3 regions of the Mitsuaria sp. TWR114 genome follow, and region 1 is predicted to be linked to each of the others. Evidence: predicted binding sites of a transcription regulator. Region 1 holds the regulator's gene; each other region holds the start of a gene.
The links. The regulator HrcA, encoded in region 1, represses chaperone genes, less so after heat shock. The targets are predictions, from matches to a motif close to TTAGCACTCNNNNNNNNNGAGTGCTAA.
Positions count from the first base shown of each region.

Region 2: a site for HrcA is predicted at 1,849-1,875, ahead of rpoH (RNA polymerase sigma factor RpoH). Genes of this name have one in related genera too.
Region 3: a site for HrcA is predicted at 2,786-2,812, ahead of groES (co-chaperone GroES). Genes of this name have one in related genera too.

Region 1 covers NZ_VOSR01000031.1:10,194-23,559, forward strand. Annotated here, with positions in the region: gene FUT87_RS01775 (hypothetical protein) at 1-387, opposite strand, end outside; gene FUT87_RS01780 (hypothetical protein) at 503-1,027, opposite strand; tRNA gene FUT87_RS01785 (tRNA-Ile) at 1,387-1,463, opposite strand; gene hrcA (heat-inducible transcriptional repressor HrcA) at 1,574-2,587, opposite strand; partial or broken gene FUT87_RS01795 (NAD kinase) at 2,669-3,543, shown strand; partial or broken gene recN (DNA repair protein RecN) at 3,543-5,260, shown strand; gene rapZ (RNase adapter RapZ) at 5,328-6,182, shown strand; gene FUT87_RS01810 (hypothetical protein) at 6,192-6,551, opposite strand; gene mutY (A/G-specific adenine glycosylase) at 6,702-7,814, opposite strand; gene FUT87_RS01820 (LysR family transcriptional regulator) at 7,826-8,620, opposite strand; gene FUT87_RS01825 (DMT family transporter) at 8,734-9,348, shown strand; gene FUT87_RS30215 (EamA family transporter) at 9,276-9,659, shown strand; gene FUT87_RS01830 (3-deoxy-7-phosphoheptulonate synthase) at 9,739-10,872, shown strand; gene FUT87_RS01835 (hypothetical protein) at 10,888-11,316, shown strand; gene FUT87_RS01840 (DUF6152 family protein) at 11,387-11,860, shown strand; gene rpiA (ribose-5-phosphate isomerase RpiA) at 11,936-12,595, shown strand; gene FUT87_RS01850 (methyl-accepting chemotaxis protein) at 12,647-13,366, opposite strand, start outside.
Region 2 covers NZ_VOSR01000175.1:19,583-24,615, reverse strand. Annotated here, with positions in the region: partial or broken gene FUT87_RS08275 (ATP-binding protein) at 1-1,769, shown strand, start outside; gene rpoH (RNA polymerase sigma factor RpoH) at 1,928-2,842, shown strand; gene FUT87_RS08265 (SCO family protein) at 2,942-3,559, opposite strand; gene cyoE (heme o synthase) at 3,607-4,515, opposite strand; gene FUT87_RS08255 (heme A synthase) at 4,512-5,033, opposite strand, start outside.
Region 3 covers NZ_VOSR01000327.1:208-5,240, forward strand. Annotated here, with positions in the region: partial or broken gene FUT87_RS13165 (DUF1631 family protein) at 1-367, opposite strand, end outside; gene groL (chaperonin GroEL) at 695-2,332, opposite strand; gene groES (co-chaperone GroES) at 2,389-2,679, opposite strand; gene FUT87_RS13180 (helix-turn-helix transcriptional regulator) at 3,458-3,781, opposite strand; gene FUT87_RS13185 (helix-turn-helix transcriptional regulator) at 4,175-4,549, shown strand; gene FUT87_RS13190 (ImmA/IrrE family metallo-endopeptidase) at 4,603-5,033, shown strand, end outside.

The sequences.
Region 1 (13,366 bases):
ATTGCCCTCGGCCTTCTCTAGCAACAGAAAAATGAGATGGTCTAGCCGCTCGAAGTCTGGCTTCACTGAAGGGAGGTATGCAATGCAGGGGAAGACCCATGTACGTTCCTGCAATGACAGAGTGGCATCTTTCCAGCCCGGCTGATCGAAGATGCTCTTGCGTTCATCTCCTGTTGCCTCTGCCGCATAAGTGTTGACGTGCTGAGCAATGTCGAGCGACAGACGCCGACGCTTCTCGAGTTCACGAACGACATCATTCAATCCGGCGATACATCGAGACCGAATATCCCGACGTTCGGTCAATCTATGGCCAAGCGCGATGCCGCCGAGACCACCGATGAGACCGATGGCGCCGCCGAGGGCCGCGCTCGCAAACTCAATAGGCATGATGAGTTCTCAGAACCGTGGAAACGGGGTGCACCTTGCGCCGCCTAACGTTCCAGCTAAGCGGACCAGTCAGCGAAGCTGGCGCAGGTCCGCTTGAGCGCAGGGTTAGCCAGCATCAACAGTCAACTCCATCCTGGTTCTTCCGATCCATTTCACCTGCACCCTCAGGCTCAACATACTGTCCGTGCACACCGAGAAATGAGCCTTGCGGATGGTATTTGCCATCAGTTCCGAGAAACGCGCCAGCGATGTGATAGCGCCCATCCTGTCCAAGAAACGACCCAGCGTAGTGATACCGACCGTCCTGCCCGAGAAAGCAGCTCTCCGGGTGGTACTTGCCGTCTTGCCCGAGGAACGCGCCTTTTGGGTGATAGCGCCCGTCCTGCCCGAGGAATGAACCTGCAGCGTGGTACTGGCCGTCTTGCCCGAGAAAGTTGGTGGCGGGGTGGTACTTGCCATCACGCCCCAACACTTCGCCCTTACGGTGATACCGGCCGTCCTGTCCGAGGAAGGAGCCGGCGGGGTGGTACTTGCCGTCGGTTCCGAGAAAGTAGCCCTGAGGATGGTATTTGCCGTCGACTCCCAGAAATGAACCTGCTGGGTGGTACCGGCCATCGACGCCGAGAAACTTGCTTGCCACGATCTATAGCTCCGGTTGAACTGCTGGCTAACGTCGGCGCTAAGCGGACCAGCCAGCGTAGCTGGCGCAGGTCCGCTTGAAAAACCGATTATGCATTGCCGGCGCTCAAAACATAGAAGCCCCAGACACCGTTCGAAAGTTCGGCGGCTGCAAATCGCGTGGTGGCTCCTTGCCTAGCCGAATTGCCGAGCTGGTCAACGGCCTATGCCACGGGTCGGTGCCGGCGGTTGTTCAAGCGACTACCCGAGCGAACTTGACGTCCAACCGCTGCAACGCCATTTTTGGCTACATACCGGCCACATGGGCAATGCAGATTGCCGGATGGTGTGCCAACAAATGGCGCAAATGCTTGATTTTATTGGTAGGCCGTACAGGACTTGAACCTGTGACCAAAGGATTATGAGTCCTCTGCTCTAACCAACTGAGCTAACGGCCCCCTGGGGGTAATGCGCATATACGAACCCTGGCGGATTCGCGTGCTCCGGCCTTGCACCGGAGCGGCGGATTCTAACGGTGCGCTAGCGCATTCCCGCCGAGCCGTCGCCGCTACTTCTGCGACAACGCATTGCTCACCATCCTCGACGTGATGTCGACGATCTCGATCATCCGGTCGTAGGCCATCCGCGTCGGGCCGATGACCCCCAGCGTCCCGACCACCTCCCCATCGACCTCATACGGCGCCGACACGATGGACAGCTCCTCCACCGGCACCACCTGGCTCTCGCCGCCGATGTAGATCCGCACCCCCTCCGCGCGCGAGGACACATCCAGCAGCCGCATCAGCTGCGTCTTCTGCTCGAAGAGGTCGAACATCCTGCGCAGGCTGCCCATGTCGTGGCTGAAGTCCTGCACCGTGAGCAAGTTGCGCTCGCCGGAAATGATCATCGGCTCGTGCTCCTGCAACCCCTGCTGGCCCACGTCCACCGCCGCGCTCATCAGCTTGGCGATCTCCCCGCGCAACTGGTCCACCTCCAGCCGCAGGCGGTCCCGCACCACGTCCAGGCTCAGCCCCGCGTAATGCGCGTTCAGCCGGTTGCTCGCCTCCGTCAGGTCCGACTGCGACAGGTCCTGCGCCGTAAACACCAGCCGGTTCTGCACGTCCCCGTCCGGCGACACCATGATCACCAGCACCCGGCGCTCGCCCAGCCGCAGGAACTCGATGTGGTGGAACACCGCCGTCTTGCGCGGCGACGTCACCACCCCCACGAAACTCGACAGGCTGCTCAGCAGCTGCGCCGCGTTCGCGATCACCCGTTGCGGTTGATCCGGCAGCAGCTGGCTTTCGAAGGACCCCGCCTCGCGCGGCATCCCCGGCTTGGCCGTCAGCAGCGTGTCCACGAACAGCCGGTAACCCCGCGCCGTCGGAATCCGCCCCGCGCTGGTGTGCGGGCTGGCAATCAGACCCAGCTCCTCCAGGTCGGCCATCACGTTGCGGATCGTCGCCGGGCTCAGCTCCAGCCCCGACGCCTTCGACAGCGTGCGGGAGCCCACCGGCTGGCCGTCGGCGATGTACCGCTCCACCAGAGCCTTCAGCAGTGTTTTCGCGCGGTCGTCGAGCATGTTTTTCATTCTAGTGAAGCCACCAGCGGCACCCCTTCCCACCCCCGGCCCCGCCACCTCGCTGTGGTGTAATTCCGCGCTATGTCCAAGCGCTTCCGTCACGTGGCCATCGTCGGAAAACCCCAGTCCCGGGGCATCCGGCCCATCCTGGAAGAGATTGCCGATTTTGTCGCCTCCCAGGGATTGGATGTTTCCCTCGAACAGGAAACCGCCGACAGCACCGGCATCACCGCCTTCCCCGCATTGACCCACGCCGAACTCGGCACCCAGTGCGACCTGGCCATCGTCGTCGGCGGCGACGGCACCATGCTCGGCTTCGCCCGCCAAGTCGCCCGCTACGGCCTGCCCCTGGTCGGCATCAACCAGGGCCGCCTGGGCTTCATCACCGACATCTCCGCCGACCAGTTCCGCGACGCCCTCGCCCCCATCCTCGCCGGCGACTTCGAGATCGAGCACCGCTCCCTGCTCGAAGGCGCCGTGTTCCGCGACGGCGAGCAGATCTTCTCCGGCGTGGCCCTCAACGATGTCGTCGTCTCCCGCGGCGCCACCGCCGCCATGGTCGAGCTGCGCGTGGACGTCGCGACGAGTTCGTCGCCAACATGCGCGCCGACGGCGTCATCGTCGGCACCCCCACCGGCTCCACCGCCTACGCGCTGTCCGCCGGCGGCCCCATCCTCCACCCCGGCATCGCCGGCTGGGTGCTGCTGCCGATCGCGTCCCACGCGCTCTCCAACCGCCCCATCGTCCTGCCCGACAGCGGCGAGGTGCGCCTGACCATCGTCGCCGGCCGCGACGCCTCGGTGAACTTCGACATGCAAGCCCTGGCCTCGCTGCTGCACGGCGACTGCATCACCGTGCGCCGCTCCCAGCACCGCGCGCCCTTCCTGCATCCGCGCGGCTGGTCCTACTACGCCACGCTGCGCCGCAAGCTCCGCTGGAACGAAGGAAACACCTGATGCTGCGCCGCCTGAGCCTCAAGGACTTCGTCATCGTCCCGGCGCTGGAGCTGGACTTCGCCGCCGGTTTCTCCGCCCTCACCGGCGAAACCGCGCCGGCAAGTCCATCCTGATCGACGCGCTGCAGCTGGCCCTGGGCTCGCGCGGCGACGCCGCCGTCGTGCGCGAGGGCGCCGCCCGCGCCGAGATCTCCGCCGAGTTCGACCGCCCCGCCGCCCTCGCCGCCTGGCTGGAGGAAGCCGGCTTCGACACCACCGACGGCGCCGAGGACACGCTGTTGCTGCGCCGCGTCATAGACGCCCAAGGCAAGAGCCGCGCGTGGATCAACGGCGGCACCGCCACCGTCGCCCAGTTGCGCGAGCTGGCCGAGCACCTGCTCGACATCCACGGCCAGCACGCCTGGCAAGGCCTGACCCGCCCGGCCAGCGTGCGCGAGCTGCTGGACAGCTTCGCCCAGATCGAGACCCGGCCGATGGCCGCTGCCTTCAGCGACTGGCGCCAGGCCAGCGAGGCGCTGGGCGCCGCGCAGTCCAGGCAGGCCGACCTGGCGCGCGAGCATGAGCGTCTGAGCTGGCAGATCGGCGAGGTCGACCGCCTCGCGCCCGGCGCCGACGAGTGGGACGAACTCAACGCGGAGCACCAGCGCCTGTCGCATGCGCAATCGCTGATGGACGCCGCGCGCGGCGCGCTGGAGCGCATCGCCGAGGCCGAGATCAACGCCGAGTCGCTGACCGACGAAGCGCTGTCCGCGCTGCAGGACGTGCTCGGCTACGACGCCGGGCTGCAGGACACCGTCAACGCGCTGCTGGGCGCGCAGGCCCAGCTGCAGGACGCCGCGCACAGCCTCGGCGCCTACCTGCATGCGGCCGACCTCGATCCGGACCGGCTGCGGCAGCTCGACGACCGCCTGTCCGCCTGGGTCACGCTCGCCCGCCGCTATCGCCGCCAGCCGGCCGAGCTGCCGGCGCTGCTCGCCGAATGGAAGGCCGAACTCGCGCAGCTCGACGCCGCCTCCGACCTCGATGCGCTGCAGGCCCGCCAGGCCGACGCGCTCAAGCGCTACCAGAAGGAAGCCAAGGCCGTCAGCACCGCGCGCGCCAAGGCGGCGCCGGCGTTGTCGAACGCGGTGTCGCAGGCGATGCAGCAGCTCGGCATGGCCGGCGGCCGCTTCGAGGTCGCGCTGCTGGCGCAGGACGAGCCGCAGGGTTTCGGGATGGAATCGGCCGAGTTCCTCGTCGCCGGCCACGCCGGCAGCACGCCGCGCCCGCTGGCCAAGGTCGCCTCGGGCGGCGAGCTCTCGCGCATCGCGCTGGCCATCGCCGTCACCACCAGCCAGCAGAACAGCGGCGCCGGCACGCTGATCTTCGATGAGATCGATGCCGGCGTCGGCGGCGCGGTCGCCGAGACCGTCGGCCGCCTGATGAAGCAGCTCGGCCAGCGGGTGCAGGTGCTCGCGGTCACCCACCTGCCGCAGGTCGCCGCCTGCGCCGATCACCACTTCCTCGTCGCCAAGGCGCTCAAGGACGGCAAGACCAACTCCGAGGTCCGCCCCATCGCCGGCGAAGCCCGCACCGCCGAGATCGCCCGCATGCTCGGCGGCGAGCGCCTGTCGTCGACCTCGCTGGCGCATGCGCAGGAGATGCTGGACCTGTCCGCCAAGTCCACACCGGCCGCGGCCGCCGCGCCCACGGCCGCCGGCAGGAAGGTCAAGCCATGAGCGCGCCCCACACCGCGCCGGTACCGGCGCCCCAGGCCACGCCCAATGCCAACTCGCGCGCGGCGAGGTGGTGCTCGTCACCGGCATGTCCGGCGGCGGCAAATCGATCGCGATGCATGCGCTCGAGGACGCCGGCTTCTTCTGCGTCGACAACCTGCCGCCCGAGCTGCTGCCGCAGTTCCTCGACCTGGAGCGCCAGCGCGGCTGGCGGCGCGTCGCCATCGCGGTGGACGTGCGCAGCGCCGGCTCGCTGCCGCAGCTGCTGGGCCACATCAAGACCATGCGCCAGGAAGGCGTGTCGCTGCGCTCGATCTTCCTGGACGCCGACGACGACACGCTGCTGCGCCGCTTCTCCGAGACGCGCCGCCCGCATCCGCTGCGCGTCGGCAACGAGGACAGCGACACCCACCGCGCGCTGCAGGAGGCGATCGCACTCGAGCGCGAGCTGCTGACGCCGCTGCGGATGGAATCCACCGTCATCGACAGCAGCCAGCTCCGCCCGGCGCAGCTGCGCGGCTGGTTGCGGGACCTGGTGCATGTCAGCGGCGCCTCGTTGACGCTGGTGTTCGAGTCCTTCGCGTTCAAGCACGGCGTGCCCAGCGACGCGGACTTCGTCTTCGACGTGCGCGTGCTGCCCAACCCGTATTACGACCGCGAGCTGCGGCCCTTCACCGGCCGCGACGAGCCGGTCGCGGCCTACCTGGAAGGCCAGCCGGAGGTGCGCTTGATGCTGAGCCAGATCGGCGCCTTCATCGCGCAGTGGCTGCCCAACTTCGCGCAGGACCAGCGCAGCTACCTGACCGTGGCCATCGGCTGCACCGGCGGCCAGCACCGCTCGGTCTATCTCGTCGAGACGCTGGCCAAGCAGTTCGCCTACCACGGCCAGGTGCTGAAGCGGCACCGCGAGCTGGACGCCCGCTGAGCCGCCCGCTCACACGGCGCTCGCGCCGCCCTCCTCGCGTGCCTGCTCCATCTCCTGCACCTGGTTGAACAGCAGGATGCCCAGCACCACCGAGGCGAAGGGCATCAGCACCAGCATCAGCAGCAGCCACAGCACCACGTTGCGCCCGGCGCGCTTGAGCGCGATGCCCATGTAGGCGAAATGCGCGCACAGGCCGGCGAACAGGCCCAGGCCGAACATGGTCAGCTTGGCGGGATCGCCCTCGCCGGGCACCTGCGTCTCGCTGATCAGGAACCACAGGCAAACGCCGCTGGCGAGCACCGCGATGAAGGCCGATTCCAGTGCGCTCTTGAGGGCTGCGGCCCGGCCCGGCTTGACGTCGTTCGACATGGTGTCCCTGAATGCGATGGTGGCGTGCGCGGGCCTGTCGTGGCCCGTTCTGGCAATCGCGGGAGCATAACGGAGCGGCGCCCGCCGGGGACCGGCGGAACCCCGCGCCCGACCCGGAAACCGGGGGTCGCCGCCCAGCGCGCGGCCGCCTCAGTCCAGCAGCTTCTTCAGCGGCGCCGGCAACGCGTACTCGCCCAGCCGCTCGCGCTCGACCCACACGCCTTCGCCCGCCGGTCGCGTCTCGCGCGGCAGCAGCGCCCGGCGCGGATGCAGCAGCCAGTCGAAATGCGTCAGCACATGCTTGACCCGCGGCAGCGGTTCCGGCGCCGCCACGCCCAGTGCAGCGCTTTGCGCGGTCAGCGTGGCCTCGTCGTCGAACAGCGGCAGCGTCCAGAGCCCGCCCCAGACGCCCTCGGCCGGCCGCTGCTGCAGCCAGACGCGGCCCTCGTGCTCCAGCCACAGCCACCAGCTCTCCCGCTGGCCGCGCTTGAGCTTCTTGGTCTTGACCGGATAGCGGGTGGGCTCGCCCTGCGCCAGCCCGGTGCACAGCGCCGCCACCGGGCACAGCAGGCACTGCGGGCTGCGCGTCGCGCACAGGCTGGCGCCGAGGTCCATCAGGCCCTGCGTGTACGCGGGCATGTCCTCGGGCGACGACGGCAGCAGCGCCTCGGCCTGGCGCCACAGGCGCTTCTCCTGCGCGGCCGAGGACAGGTCGCCGTCGAAGGCCAGCAGCCGGCCCAGCACGCGCTTGACGTTGCCGTCCAGGATGGCCACGCGCTCGCCGAAGCAGAAGGACGCGATCGCCGCCGCCGTCGAGCGCCCGATGCCCGGCAGCTCCGCCAGTTCGGCGGCGCTGCGCGGGAAGGCGCCGCCATGGCGCTCGACCACCGCCTGCGCGCACTTGTGCAGGTTGCGCGCCCGGCTGTAGTAGCCCAGCCCGGCCCACGCGGCCATGACCTCGTCGCTGGGCGCCGCGGCCAGCGCGGCCACGTCGGGGAAGCGCTCCAGGAAGCGCTTGTAGTAGCCCAGCACCGTCGTCACCTGCGTCTGCTGCAGCATGATTTCCGACAGCCAGACCCGGTACGGGTCACGCGTGTTCTGCCACGGCAGGTCGTGCCGCCCCTCGCGGCGCTGCCACGCGAGCAGCCGCGGGGCGAAGTCGCCGCGCAGCGCCGCCACGCGGGCGTCCAGGTCGGCATCGGGGATCGGGGAGTCGGGCGTTGTTCTCAAGGCTTGCTTCTTGGCTGGCGTTCTGGCGCTCATCGCTCTGGCGTTCATCGCTTCTGGCAGACCGGGCAGAAGAAGGTCGAGCGCTGCCCCTGCACGATGCGCCGGATCGGCGTGCCGCAGGCGCGGCAGGGTTCGCCCTCGCGGCCATAGACGCGCGCCTGCATCTGGAAACTGCCCGCCACGCCGTGCGCATCCTTGAAGTCCCGCAGCGTGCTGCCGCCGGCCTCGAGCGCTTCGCCCAGCACCTGCCGCAGCGCCGCCGCCAGCTTCGCGGCGCGCGGCCGGCTCAGCTTGCCCGCCGCCAGGCGCGGATCGACGCCGGCCAGGAACAGCGCTTCGCACGCATAGATGTTGCCCGCGCCGACGACCACGTCGCCGGCCAGGATCGCCTGCTTCACCGCCACGCGCCGGCCGCGGAAACCGTCATGCAGGTAGGGGCCGTGGAATTCGATGTCGAAGGGCTCCAGCCCGATCCGGGCCAGCAGCTTGGCCGCCGGCTCGACGGCCAGTCCGTCCGACCAGACCACCGCGCCGAAGCGCCGCGGATCGGTCAGGCGCAGCACGCCGCGGGGCTGCTCGCGCTGGCCGGCGAGCTCGGCATCCAGCGCCTGCGCCTCCTCGAGCAACCGCAGCGCGCGCTCGTACACGCCGCGTCCCTCGGCGGTGGGGCTGATGCTGCGGGTGGTCCGATGCAGCAGCCGGGTGCCCAGCTGCTGCTCCAGTCGCGCGACCTGCTTGCTGACGGCGGACTTGGTCGCGCCCAGCAGCTTGGCCGCCCCCGAGAAGCTGCGCGCGTCGACAACGCGGGCAAAGGCCTGCAGGTCTTCCAGGCGTCCCATGGCGGTCTCCGATTGTTCTCGATCTGGAAACTCTAAAACGAAAGTAGAGCGGATTGTGTCCGAAGCGGCGCGTTTCTAGAGTGCGTCCATTGATCTTCGGAAAGGAACTGGCCATGACGACTGCCACCCACGGCGCTCTGCCGACCCCGTCGACCGCGGGCGCGGATCGGCTCGGCGCGCTGGTCGCGCTGAGCCTGCCGGCGCTCTTCATCCTGCTGTGGAGCACCGGCTACCTCGCCGGCAAGCTGGCGCTGCCGCACGCCGGTCCGTTCACCCTGCTCGCGCTGCGCTTCGGGCTGGCCGCGGTGGTGCTGCTCGGCGTGTCGGCGGCGACCGGCGCGCCGTGGCCGAAGACGCCGCGGGCCTGGATCCACCTCGGCGTGGTCGGGCTGTTGATGCAGGTGCTGCACTTCTCCGGCGTCTACTGCGCGATCGCCTGGGGGCTGCCGACCGGCGTGGCCGCGTTGCTGATCGGCCTGATGCCGCTGGCCACCGCGCTGGGCGCGCACCTGTGGCTGGCCGAGCGCCTGAGCGCGCGCCAGTGGCTGGGCATGCTGGGCGGCCTGGCGGGCGTGGCGCTGGTCATCGCGGATCGCCCCCTGGGCGGTGGCGCCTGGCAGGCCTATGCGCCGGGTTGCTCGGCCTGGTGGGGCTGGTGGCCGGCACGCTGTACCAGAAGCGCTTTTGCGCCGGCATGGACCTGCGCACCGGCAGCGGCATCCAGATGACGGTCTCGGCGCTCGCGGTGACGGCCCTGGCGCTGTGGCGCGAGCCCGGCGTGGCGGACTGGAGCGCCGAGCTGATCGGCGCGACCCTGTGGCTGGGCCTGGTGAACTCGATCGGCGCCTTCAGCCTGATGTTCGTGATGATCCGGCGCGGTCAGGCGGCGGCGGTGGCGCGGCTGTTCTACCTGATCCCCGGCGTCTCGGCGCTGATGGGCGTGGCGCTGCTGGACGAGCACCTGGGCGCGCTGTCGCTGGCCGGATTCGTCGTCGCGGCCGCGGCGGTGGGGCTGGCGTCGATGAAGCGGGGCGGTTGATGTCCGGGATTGCGCGGCGGCGGATAATCGCCGCTTCCTTTTTCGCGTTTCCGTGTCCGAGAGGGCACGCGCCGCCGCCATGAAGCACCTCGACCATCCGCAGCACGACCGCGAAGTCGGCTCCGCCGACGCCACCCGCGACGCCACCCGCACCGACGACACCCGCATCGACGCGGTCCGCCCGCTGATCTCGCCGGCGCTGCTGCTGGACGAGCTGCCCCTGCCCGAGGCCTCGCTCGAGGTCGTCGAGACGGCGCGGCGCGAGATCAGCGATGTGCTGCACGGCCGGGACGACCGGCTGCTGTGCGTGGTGGGGCCCTGCTCGATCCACGACCACGGCCAGGCGATGGACTACGCCCGCCTGCTCAAGGACCTGCGCGAGGAGTTGAAGCAGGACCTGCTGGTCGTGATGCGGGTCTACTTCGAGAAGCCGCGCACGACGGTGGGCTGGAAGGGCTACATCAACGACCCGCACCTGGACGGCAGCTTCCACATGAACGAGGGTCTGCGCCTGGCCCGCCAGCTGCTGCTGGACGTGACCGCGCTGGGCCTGCCGGCGGGCACTGAGTTCCTGGACCTGCTGTCGCCGCAGTACATCTCGGACCTGATCGCCTGGGGCGCGATCGGCGCGCGCACCACCGAGAGCCAGAGCCACCGCCAGCTCGCCTCCGGCCTGTCCTGCCCGGTGGGCTTCAAGAACGGCACCGATGGCTCGGTGAAGATCGCCGCCGACGCGGTGCTGGCCGCGCGCGCCAGCCACGCCTTCATGGGCATGACCAAGATGGGCCTGGCCGCGATCTTCGAGACCCGCGGCAACGACGACTGCCACCTCATCCTGCGCGGCGGCAAGGCGCCGAACTACGACGCGGCCTCGGTGCAGGCGGCGGCCGAGGTGCTGAAGGCGGCCGGCCTGCGCGAGCAGCTGATGATCGATTTCTCGCACGCCAATTCGTCGAAGAAGTACGAGCGCCAGATCGACGTCGGCCAGGATGTCGGCGCGCAGATCGCCGGTGGCGACGCGCGCATCACCGGCGTGATGATCGAATCGCACCTGCAGCCGGGCCGCCAGGACCTGCTCGCGGGCCAGACCAAGGCGGACCTGCTGCCGGGCGTGTCCATCACCGATGCCTGCCTGGGCTGGAGCCAGACCGAGCCGCTGCTGCGCTCGCTGGCCGCCGCGGTGCGCCAGCGCCGCGACCGCCAAGGCGCGTGAGCGGCGTGCCGAGCCGTGTGGGACACGCTGACGGCGTTGGCGGCCCATCCCTGGGCCTACCCCGCGTTCTCGGTCGTGCACCTGATCGGGCTGGGCGCGCTGTTCGGCGGCCTGCTCGTCTTTGAACTGCGCACCCTGGGCGCGCGTCGCGAGCTCGATCCCGGCGCGCTGGCGCGACTGGCGATTCCCACGGCGCTGGCGGGCTTCGCGCTGTGCGCCGTCTCCGGCGCGGCCATGTTCGCGACCCAGCCGCAGGAGCTGTGGGTCAACCCGGCGCTGCGGGTGAAGCTCGCGCTGATCGCTGTGGCGGGCCTGAACGCGGCCTGGTTCCACTGGCGCGGCGGCGTGCGGGCGCAGGACCGCCTGGGCCGCTGGCAATGCCTGCTGTCGTTGGGGATTTGGGTCGCTGTCATCATCTGCGGGCGCTGGATCGCCTTCGTCTGACGTCCTTCCCGCCAGCGCGTCCAGGTCCTTCACGCCCTTCACGTCCTTCACGTCCTTCAAGGAGGCTTCGATGGAACGTCGTCTGTTGCTGGCCGCGCTCGCGGCCGCGCCCCTGATGCCCGCCGCCGTCCGCGCCCACCATGGGTGGAGCGGCTTCGACCAGGACCGCCCGCTGTACCTGGAGGGCCGCGCGGCCAGGGTGACCTGGCGCAATCCGCATGCGGAGCTGGATCTGGAGGTGCCGGAGCGGCTCGTGCTGCCGGCCGACCTGAAGCAGCGGGTCCTGCCCAAGCAGACGACCGCCGTCGACGGCGAGGCCCTGCTCGCGAAGACGCAGGTGCCGACGCGGCGCGACCGGCGCTGGGAGGTCGAGCTGGCGCCGCTGACGCGGCTGGAGGCCTGGCAGGTCGAAGAGATCAGACCTGGCGCCCAGGTATCGGTGATCGGGTTCGCCGCCCCGGGCGAGCAGGGCGCGGCAGTGCTGCGGGCGGAGTACCTGTTCGTCGGCGGCAAGGTGTACGGGCTGCGGTCGTCGCCCGCCTGAGCGGCGGAGATAATCCCGCCTTTCCTCTCCCGCCAGTTTTCCGGCCCTCTACGACGAGCCGTCGCTCGCCCCTCCATGACCCAAGACGAATTGAAGACCCTGGTCGGCCAGGCCGCATTGCAGTACGTGACGCCGGACACGGTGGTGGGCGTGGGCACCGGCTCGACGGTGGACAAGTTCATCGACGCGCTGGCCGCCAGCGGCGTGCGCATCGCCGGCGCGGTGTCCAGCTCGGTGCGCAGCACCGAGCGCATGAAGGCGCTGGGCATCCCGGTGCTGGACGCGTCGGAGGTCGAGTCGCTGCAGGTCTACATCGACGGCGCCGACGAGATCGACCGCCAGGGCCACATGATCAAGGGCGGCGGCGCGGCGCTGACGCGCGAGAAGATCGTGGCCGACCTGGCCCAGACCTTCGTCTGCATCGCCGATGAGAGCAAGCTGGTCGACGTGCTGGGCGCGTTCCCGCTGCCGGTCGAGGTGATCCCGATGGCCGCCGCCCAGATCGCGCGCCGCTTCCGCGCGATGGGCGCCGAGCCGGTGCTGCGCCAGGACTGCGTGACCGACAACAGCTGCCGCATCCTGGACGTCAAGGGCCTGCGAATCACCGATCCCGCCGCCTTCGAGGCCGAGGTCAGCCAGTGGCCCGGCGTGGTCACCGTTGGCGTCTTCGCCCGCAACAAGGCAAGCGTGTGCCTGCTGGGCACGGCGCAGGGCGTGAAGACCTTGACCTTCTGACCGGCGCCTGACCGCCCGCCTCACGGATCGGGGGCGGCGACGCGGTCGACCTCAGCGCAGGCGGAACACCGAGATCGCACCGGCCAGCCGCTGCGACTGCTCCTTGAGGCTCTCGGCCGCGGCGGCCGACTCCTCCACCAGCGCCGCGTTCTGCTGCGTCATCTGGTCCAGCTGGCCGATGGCCGCGTTGACCTGCTGGATGCCGTCGCTCTGCTCGCGCGAGGCGGCGCTGATCTCGCCGATGATGTCGGCCACGCGCTGCACGCTGGCGACGATCTCGGTCATCGCGCCACCGGCGTCCTCGACCAGACGCGAGCCCGATTCCACGCGCTCGACGCTGGCGCCGATCAGCGTCTTGATCTCCTTGGCGGCCTCGGCGCTGCGCTGCGCGAGCGAGCGCACCTCGCTGGCGACCACCGCGAAGCCGCGGCCCTGCTCGCCGGCACGGGCGGCTTCCACGGCCGCGTTCAGCGCCAGGATGTTGGTCTGGAAGGCGATGCCGTCGATGGTGCCGATGATGTCGGCGATGCGGCGCGAGCTCTCGCTGATCTCGCCCATGGTCGCCACCACCTGGCCCATCACCGAGCCGCCGCGCTGCGCGGTCTCCGCGGCCGAGCTCGACAGCTGGTTGGCCGTCATCGCCGAATCCGCGGTCTGGCGCACGGTGCCGGTCAGCTGCGTCATCGAGGCCGCGACCTCCTGCAGGTTGGAGGCGGTCTGCTCGGTGCGCGCGCTCAGGTCGTGGTTGCCGGTGGCGATCTCGGCGCTGGC
Region 2 (5,033 bases), on a different contig from region 1:
GCCGCCGGCCCGGCGACCTGCCGCCCGACCGCGACCAGCTGCTGCCCATCCGCCTGATCGCGCCGTATGGCCGCAATCGCGCGGCGATGGGCGCCAACATCCGCAGCATTCCGCAGGCGCGCGCAGCCCAGGACCGCGCCATCGCCACCGGCCAGCCGGCGGCCACCGAGAGCTTCCCGCTGTCGCAGGATGTCGGCGTGACCCTGATGGGCGTGGTGGTCTACCGCGCGCTGTACGAGGGCGGTTCGACCGAGCCGCGCGACGCCGCCGGACGACCGCGGCGCCCGCTCGGCGTGGCCTTCGCCACGCTGCGCCCGGAAGCGCTGCTGCGCGGCGCCCTGCCGGCCCGCGCCAGCCGGCTCGACTACTGCCTGCTCGATGCCACGCCCGGCGGCCAGCGCCCGCTGCTGGCCGGCGACGCGCGCTGCCTGCAACTGCCCGCCGCGCTGCCGAGCCAGTCGCGCGAACTGGACTTCGCCGGCCGGGCCTGGCGCCTGGTCGTCTACAGCCCCACCGGCCTGCCGGCGCTCGAGGGCAGCGCCGCCCTGCCCTTCGCGATCGCCGGCCTGACCGGCACCGCGCTGCTGGGCCTGCTGCTGCTCACCATCACCGGCACCACGGCCCGCGTGGCACGCCGCGTCGAAGAAGCCCGGCTGCGGCTGCGCGACAGCGAGGAGCGCTTCCGGACCATCGTCGAGCACGCGCCCATCGGCGTGGTGTCCTGCGACCTCCAGGCGCGGCCGCAGGAGATCAATCCCTATTTCTGCCAGCTGCTTGGCATGAGCGTCGAGCAACTGAAGGCGCGCTCGGTGATGGCGATCACCCACCCCGACGACCGGGCGGAGGACAGCCGGCTGGGCATGGCGCTGATCCGCGGCGAACTTGGCCGCTACAGCCGCATCAAGCGCTACATCGGCGCCCAGGGGCAGGTCATCACGGTGCGCGCCACCGTCAGCCTGCTGCGCGATGCCCAGGGCCAGCCCTACCGGCTGCTGGGCGTCGTCGAGGACATCGGCGAGCAGTTGCGGCTGGCGGAACTGGAGCGCGTGCATGAGGCGGAGCTCGCCGCCAACCGCGCCAAGAACGAGTTCCTCTCGCGCATGAGCCACGAACTGCGCACGCCGCTGAACGCGATGCTGGGATTCGCCCAGCTGCTCGAGGCCGACCACGACCCCATCCTCAGCCCCCGGCAGCGCGGCTGGCTGGCGCAGATCCAGCAGTCGGGCTGGCACCTGCTGCAGATGATCGACGACACGCTGGACCTGTCGCGGCTCGACGCCGGCCAGTTGCGCGTGCGGATCGAGCACCTCGACCTGGAGCCGATCGCGGCGGACAGCCTGGCGATGGTCGAGTCGCAGCGGCGGCGGCTGGGGGTGTCGATCGAGGTCGAGCTGGACTCCGACGCCTGCGAGCTGCGCGCCGACGCCACCCGGCTCAAGCAGGTGCTGACCAACCTGCTCAGCAACGCGGTCAAGTACAACCGTCCCGGCGGGCAGGTGTGGCTCCGCGCCCGGCGGGTGGGGGACTCGATGGTCGAACTGAGCGTCGCCGACACCGGCCCCGGCCTCAGCGACGCCCAGAAGACGCAGCTCTTCCAGCCCTTCAACCGTCTGGGCCGGGAGGTCGGTGCCATCGAGGGCACCGGGATCGGGCTGGTCATCACGCAGCGCCTGCTCGCGCTGATGGACAGCCAGCTCCAGGTGGACAGCGCGCCGAACAAGGGGTCCACCTTCAGCTTCCTGCTGCCGGTTTCTTCGGCAAATCAATGACTTAAGTCGGCCCTAAGACGGCAAGTTCACACTGATTTGAGCAGGTAGCCCTTCCTGGACTGACCTGTTTTTGGGAGCTTTAGCACTCGCCGCCCATGAGTGCTAATATCCCCAACCATCGAGCCGGAAGACCGGCCCGAGACAGGAGAAACGAACACATGTCCAACAGCCTTGCATTGAAGGTGCGCGATCCCTGGTCCCTGGTGCCGTCGCTCGGCAACCTGGATGCGTACATCACGGCGATCAACCGCGTCCCGCTGCTGACGGCCGAGGAAGAGAAGGACTACGCCACGCGCCTGAAGGAAAAGGGCGACGTGGAAGCGGCCGGCCGGCTGGTGCTGTCGCACCTGCGCCTGGTGGTGTCGATCTCGCGCCAGTACCTGGGCTACGGGCTGCCGCAGGGCGACCTGATCCAGGAAGGCAACGTCGGCCTGATGAAGGCGGTCAAGCGCTTCGACCCGGACCAGAACGTGCGCCTGGTGTCGTACGCCATGCACTGGATCAAGGCCGAGATCCACGAGTACATCCTGAAGAACTGGCGCATGGTCAAGGTCGCGACGACCAAGGCGCAGCGCAAGCTGTTCTTCAACCTGCGCTCGATGAAGCATGCGCTGAAGGAAGGCGCCGAGAACCAGCAGCGCGCGTCGCTGACCGAAAGCGAGATCGCCCGCGTAGCGGAGGAGCTCAACGTCAAGCGCGAGGACGTGCTGGAGATGGAGACGCGCCTGTCCGGCGGCGACGTGGCCCTGGAGCCGCAGACCGACGATGACGGCGAGACCTTCGCGCCGATCGCCTACCTGGCGGACGACACGCAGGAACCGACCCGCGTGATCGAGTCGCGCTCCCGCGACCGCCTGGCCAGCGACGGCCTGCAGCAGGCGCTGGAGGTGCTGGATCCGCGCAGCCGCCGCATCGTCGAGGAGCGCTGGCTGAAGGTGAACGACGACGGCTCGGGCGGCATGACGCTGCATGAACTGGCCGCCGAATACGGCGTCTCCGCCGAGCGCATCCGCCAGATCGAGGTCGCGGCGATGAAGAAGATGCGCAAGGCGATGGTCGCCGAGACCGCCTGAGCCCTCCTGAGCCCTTCTGACGGCGGCCCGCTGGCGACCGTCGCCAGCACCACGAGAAAGGCCCCGCGATGCGGGGCCTTCTTCATTGCGGGGTCGCGCTCACTGGCCGGCGATCAGCGCCTTGATGTCCGACATCAGCGCCGTCGCCCCCGCGCCATACCGGGAGAACACCCGCACCCGCCCCTGCGGGTCGAACAGGAAGCTCGCGGCGGTGTGGTCCATCGTGTAGCTGTCGGGCGTCTTGCCGGGGACCTTGGCGTAGTAGATCTTGAACTCCTTGGCCACGTCCTTGAGCTGCTCGGGCGAGCCGCGCAGCGCGACGAAGCCCGGGTCGAAGCTCTCCAGGTAGGCCTTGAGCAGTTCCGGCTTGTCCCGCTCGGGGTCGACGGTGATGAACACGCCCTGCACCTTGTCGCCGTCGGCGCCCAGCGCCTTCTTCACCTGGGCCAGTTCGGCCAGCGTCGTCGGGCAGACGTCGGGGCACTGGGTGAAGCCGAAGAACACGACCACCACCTTGCCCTTGAAGTCCTCGAGGGTGCGGGTGCGGCCGTTCTGGTCCGGCAGGCTGAAGCCGCGCGCATAGGCCGCGCCGGTCAGGTCCACGCCCTGGAAGCTGGCCTTGGGCGCCGAGGAGAAACCCAGCTTGTCGCAGCCCGCCAGCAGCGCCGCGCCCACCGCGCCGAGGGCGCCCAGTCCGAGAAAACGTCGCGAGATCATCAGCACATCCGATCCGTAGGAAGGTCGCCAGCGCGCGCGTCCGCGGCTCAGCCGAGCCAGGGACTGAGGTAGTGATCCAGCAGCAGCGCACCGAACAGCAGCGACAGGTGCAGGATCGAGAACAGGAAGGTCTTGCGCGCCAGCGCCTCCGAATAGGCCTTCCAGAGCTTGAACGCGTGATGGCAGAACATCAGGCCGAGCACGATCGCCGCGGCCAGGTAGAGCCAGCCGCTCATGCCGGTGAGGAAGGGCAGCAGCGTCGCCGCGAACAGGATCCAGGTGTAGAGGAAGATCTGCAGCCGCGTGAAGGCATTGCCGTGCGTCACCGGCAGCATCGGCAGGCCGGCCTTGCGGTAGTCCTCGCTGCGGTACAGCGCCAGCGCCCAGAAGTGCGGCGGCGTCCACAGGAAGATGATCAGGCACATCAGCCAGGCCTCGGCGCCGAGCTCGCCGCGCATCGCGGCCCAGCCCAGCACCGGCGGCATCGCGCCCGAGGCGCCGCCGATCACGATGTTCTGCGGCGTCATCGGCTTGAGGATGACGGTGTAGACGATGGCGTAGCCCACGAAGGTGGCGAAGGTCAGCCACATCGTCAGCGGGTTCACCAGCAGGTACAGGATGGCCGAGCCCAGCGCGCACAGCCCGGCCGAGAACAGCAGCGTCTGGTTGCGGCTGAGCTCGCCGCGCGCGGTGGGGCGCCAGGCGGTGCGCTTCATCTTGGCGTCGATGTGCTGCTCGATCAGGCAGTTGAAGGCCGCCGCGGCGCCCGCCACCAGCCAGATGCCGGCCGTGCCGGCGATCAGCCGCACCCACTCGTCGCCCTGCGGCAGCCCGGGGATCGCCAACGCCATGCCGATGACCGCGCAGAACACGATCAGCTGCACGACCTTGGGCTTGGTCAGTTGGTAGAACTGCCACCAGCGGGAGGGCATGGCGGCCTGCGTCGCGGAACTCATTTCGAACCCATCGTCAGGAGGCCGGCGCGCTGCGCCGCCGGCTCGATCACGGTCGACGATCTGCCGGCACGCAGCCGCGCCAGCAGGATCGCGCACATCAGCAGCAGCGCCGCGGCGCCGCCGGTATGGGCGAGCGCGGCCACCAGCGGCCAGCCCAGCACCACGTTGGACAGCCCGGAAGCCAGCTGCCATCCGCCCACCGCCAGCAGGCGGCGCGCCCAGCGGCGGCCTTCGCCGCCGGCGCCCTGGCCGCCCGGGCCGCTCTGCCCGTCCTGGCGCCACAGCGCCCAGGCCAGCGCCAGCAGCGCCGCGAACATCACCATCGCGCCGGCGCGATGCGCCAGGTGGATGGCGGTCAGCGCCTCGAAGGGCAACCAGTCGCCATGGGCGCCGCGTCCCAGTTCGCGCCACAGCGTGAAGCCGTGCTGGAAGTCGGTCGGCGGCAGCCATTGCCCCTGGCAGGTCGGGAAATCCTGGCAGGCCAGCACCGCATAGTTCGTGCTGACCCAGCCGCCCAG
Region 3 (5,033 bases), on a different contig from region 1:
GCTGGTGGAGCTCGGCGCGCGACTGGTCCTCGATGGCGGTGATCACGTGCGCGATCGCGACGTCCTTCAGCGCCTGGCCCTCGTCGACCAGGCTCAGCGACAGCTCCCCGCGACCCGCCGCCTGCCGCTCGCGCTGCAGCGGATCGCCGCCTTCGCGCGCCAAGCCCAGCAGGCGACCCAGCGAGCCTTCGAGGTCGGAGGCGAAGTGGGCGCGTCGCTTGGACCATCCGGCCAGCAACTGGTGGTGCTCCAGCCGGCTCTTGAGCTCGTCCTGCAAGCCGTTGTACACCGCATGCGACAGCGCGGGCACGTGGGCGAGGGTCTCGTCGACCAGGCTTTGAAGGGAAGGCGAAGCGGCGTGGGCCATCGTTTGTGACAAGTTGTCAGCGCATTATGGTCGCCCCTGATTCAAGTGACATCCCCCAGGCCCGTGGGGCCGTGCGACCTGGGGAAAGCCCCTGCGGTGCCGAGCCGAAGAGGCTGGCGGGTCCGGCAATTCTGGGCGCATGCCGACCGGGATGACCAGCAAGCGCGTTGCCCGGTTCGTATCCAACGGAAACAGAGCGGCCCCCGGGCGGCGATCTTTTTCCCGTTGCGGCCCGCGCAATGAAAAAAAGGGGTCGCCGAAGCGACCCCTTTGTTGAGCGTCAACGATCGACGGCGGGCGTCGATCGTCGCGGGCTCGGCCGGACTCTTACATGTCCATGCCCATGCCGCCCATGCCACCCGGCATGGCGGGCGCGGCGGACTCGTCCTTCGGCGCTTCGGCGACCATGCACTCGGTGGTCAGCATCAGCGAGGCCACGGAGGCGGCGTTCTGCAGCGCGGTGCGGGTCACCTTGGTCGGGTCCAGGATGCCCATCTCGATCATGTCGCCATAGGTGCCGTTGGCGGCGTTGTAGCCGTGGTTGCCCGAACCGGCCAGCACGTTGTTGACGACGACCGAGCTTTCTTCGCCGGCGTTGTAGACGATCTCGCGCAGCGGGGCTTCGATGGCCTTCAGGATCAGCTTGATGCCGGCGTCCTGGTCGGCGTTGTCGCCCTTGATGTCGCCAGCGGCCTGACGGGCGCGCAGCAGCGCGACACCGCCACCGGCCACGATGCCTTCCTCGACGGCGGCACGGGTGGCGTGCAGCGCGTCTTCGACACGGGCCTTCTTCTCCTTCATCTCGACTTCGGTGGCGGCACCGACCTTGATGACGGCCACGCCGCCGGCCAGCTTGGCCACGCGTTCCTGCAGCTTCTCGCGGTCGTAGTCGCTGGTGGCTTCCTCGATCTGGACGCGGATCTGCTTGACGCGCGCCTCGATGTCGCCGCCGGCGCCGTTGCCGTCGATGATGGTGGTGTTTTCCTTGCCCACTTCGACGCGCTTGGCCTGGCCCAGGTCAGCCAGCGTGACCTTCTCCAGCGACAGGCCGACTTCCTCGGCGATGACCTTGCCACCGGTCAGGATGGCGATGTCTTCCAGCATGGCCTTGCGGCGGTCGCCGAAGCCCGGGGCCTTCACGGCGACGACCTTCAGGATGCCGCGGATGGTGTTGACCACCAGGGTCGCCAGCGCTTCGCCGTCGACTTCTTCCGCGATGATCAGCAGCGGACGGCCGGCCTTGGCGACGGCTTCCAGCGTCGGCAGCAGGTCGCGGATGTTGGAGATCTTCTTGTCGTAGAGCAGGACGAAGGGGTTGTCCAGGATCGCCGACTGCTTCTCCGGGTTGTTGATGAAGTAGGGCGACAGGTAGCCGCGGTCGAACTGCATGCCTTCGACGACGTCCAGCTCGTTGGCCAGCGACTTGCCGTCCTCGACGGTGATCACGCCTTCCTTGCCGACCTTGTCCATCGCGTCGGCGATGATCTTGCCGATCGAGTCATCGGAGTTGGCCGAGATCGTGCCGACCTGGGCGATTTCCTTGGACGTGGTGGTGGCCTTGGAGGCCTTCTTCAGCTGCTCGACCAGGGCGGCGACGGCCTTGTCGATGCCGCGCTTGAGGTCCATCGGGTTCATGCCGGCGGCCACGTACTTCATGCCTTCGCGCACGATGGCCTGGGCCAGCACGGTGGCGGTGGTGGTGCCGTCACCGGCGTTGTCCGAGGTCTTGGAAGCGACTTCCTTGACCATCTGGGCGCCCATGTTCTGCAGCTTGTCCTTGAGCTCGATCTCCTTGGCGACCGAGACACCGTCCTTGGTGACGGTAGGGGCGCCGAACGAGCGCTCCAGCACCACGTTACGGCCCTTGGGACCCAGCGTGACCTTGACCGCGTTGGCCAGGATGTTCACGCCTTCGACCATGCGGGCACGGGCTTCGCCGCCGAAGACAACGTCTTTTGCTGCCATGTGTATCTCTCCGAATCTCTATCTAGATGAATGGGGTCTGTGAGGGTGGTCGCCGATTACTTGGCGATGACCGCAAACAGATCCTCTTCGCGCATCACGAGCAGCTCTTCGCCGTCGACCTTGACGGTCTGGCCGCTGTACTTGCCGAACAGCACGCGGTCGCCGACGGCGACGTTCAGGGCAATGAATTCACCCTTGTCGTTGCGCTTGCCCGGGCCGACGGCCAGCACCTCGCCCTGGTCGGGCTTCTCGGCGGCGTTGTCGGGGATGACGATGCCGGAGGCCGTCTTGGTTTCGTTTTCCAGGCGCTTAACGATCACGCGATCGTGCAGAGGACGCAGTTTCATCAGATCTCCTTGACTGTGCGGACTTGCTTCAAGGGCCCGCCGTGCGGTTCTCGCACTGGCCAACCCCCACAAGAAGTAAGCCCCGCGAGGGACGTCGTGGGGCTTGTTAGCACTCGACCGACGCGAGTGCTAGCAGGGAGATTATATGGACGGGCTTGGCGCTTTCAAGGGCGGGTGTCGACATTCGGCTAACTTGGGAAGTTCATCGTCTAAGTTGAAACTTTCGTCCGCAGCGAGCTGAAGTGGGCTGTCACAGGCGCGAGCCGGCGCCCCCCGCCCGTCTAGTCGGGCTTGAGTAGTCCATCCAAGCAGTGCGCTGTGACTGCCGTCTGCACGCCAGGAGCGCGCGAAGTCGGTCAGCGTGCCAGCCACGGCACTGGTTGAAGCGCTCCTCCGCATGGGGACGCGACGCCAGCGCCGCCCAACAAACCGATGTGCGCATGCGGACGCAAGCTCGCCGACGATTGGGCTGTAAGTTGGCTGACAAAAGTGTTGGCACCGTCTCTGTGTATCAATCCAGTGATGCGGGAGAGGCCGCCAGTGGTGACATGCCTACGCGCCGAGCCTGATTGCTGTCGAGTGTTGTCGAAAACCGTTCATCTTTGAACTTTGTTCGTTCATGTCTGAACCTCGGCCAGCAGCGCGAAGCAGGTGATCGCTCCGGAATGCGAAGGGTGGAGCGAGGCAGTCCAGCTCGGACGATGCGCAGTGGCCGATCTCACTTTAGGTGTAGTTCGATCTGTACGTAGTGCGCATGCCAGGAATCTAAAACTGTGATCTAGCCGGACGCATCTCGGCTCCCACCGGCACGTTGAGCAGCCAAGGCCTTCAGCCGAGCCAGTTTTCCCTCGAACGTGCTGGAACTTTGCGGAAGCGCTGTGGGGAAAAGCAGCGGCAGGAACTGGGTGCGCCCTAAAACGCGAAGCACCTGCACGAACGTCTCCAGCGTAGCTTTCCCGTCTAGTTCAAAGCGCTTGTAGGTCCGCAACGGGATCTGCGCCTTCAGCGCAAATGCTTGCTGAGACAGACCCGCACCCACTCGATGGCGGCGCACTCTGAGCGCAAGCAGTTTGCAAACTTCGCGCTCGGGCCAGTCGCGCATCGCCACGGATTCCTGTTCAGGCGTCATGTTTTTCAGGATAGGCCATTTTTGGCCCCAAATCTGTGGATATCAAGAGATCGCCTTGATTTCAGGAATTACAGTCGCTGATGATCAGCACGAGGTTCACTGTCAGAACCACTACCGCTAGCGATCTGCGGCGCACTCTTCTCTACCTATAGCGTTCTTTGGTCGTGACAGCATGCTGATGGTGAGAAGGTTTACGTTTGCGGGCTCTTGTGGATAACTTTTCCTAAGGGGAGGCTCCAGCCTTCCGAATCTAGGGTGAACACCTATATTTCACTTTTTAGCGAAGAGATGTACTATTTGGCGTAGTAGTTATCCAACCGGAGGAGAATCCGACGGAGGGATGTCCATCACACCCCAGGAGCATCCATGAAGCTGACCCCATTTGGCGAGACCGTGAGGACGTTGCGAATGCGCTATGAAGTTTCGATGAAGTCGATGGCCGAAGCCCTCGGCATCAGTTCTTCGTACATGAGCGGTATCGAGTACGGCGAGAAGACGCTCGCCGACAAATACGCGGACGCAGCCGTCTTGTTTTTCCGTGGCCACGCGACCCCCGAAGAATTGCAGCGGCTGAAGGCAGCCGCAGCGCAGTCCAAGGATGTTGTGTCGGTCTCGAAGCTGGAGCCAGATGCCCGCCGACTGGTGGCCGCATTTGCTCGTCGCCTCCAAGACGGCGCTCAGCCGTCCAAGGAAATGAACGAATGGCTGGAGTCCAAATACCCGGAGGAGAACGACAAATGATGCTCGGTACGGCTCAGCGGTCCTCTACGCCCAGCGGTTTCAAAGTGGCTCCCATGAGCTACGCGAAGCTCGAAGAGGTGGCCGAGGATTTGCGCAAGATCCTTCCCACGGTACCCGGGTCGAACGGGTTTCGAATCGACGCGCGCAAGGTCCTCGAACAGACCTTGCCCAAGGCCGGCTACAACTTCCACGTGGACGACACACTGCAGGAATGCGCCGGGTTCACGGTGCCCCTGGACTTCCTGGTGGTCTTGCGCGAGGACGTCTACGACGGCCTGGCCCAAGAGAACGTCTTCTCCAGAAGTACGGTGATCCACGAGCTCTGCCACATCGTGCTGGACCACGCGGTCACTTTGCAACGGGGCCCCATCGGCGCGCACGAGTTCTTCGAAGACAGCGAATGGCAGGCGAAGGCGCTGACCGCCGCGGTCATGATGCCGATCGAAGCGTGCCGCTTGGCAGCGTCAGCTCACGACCTGGCTCA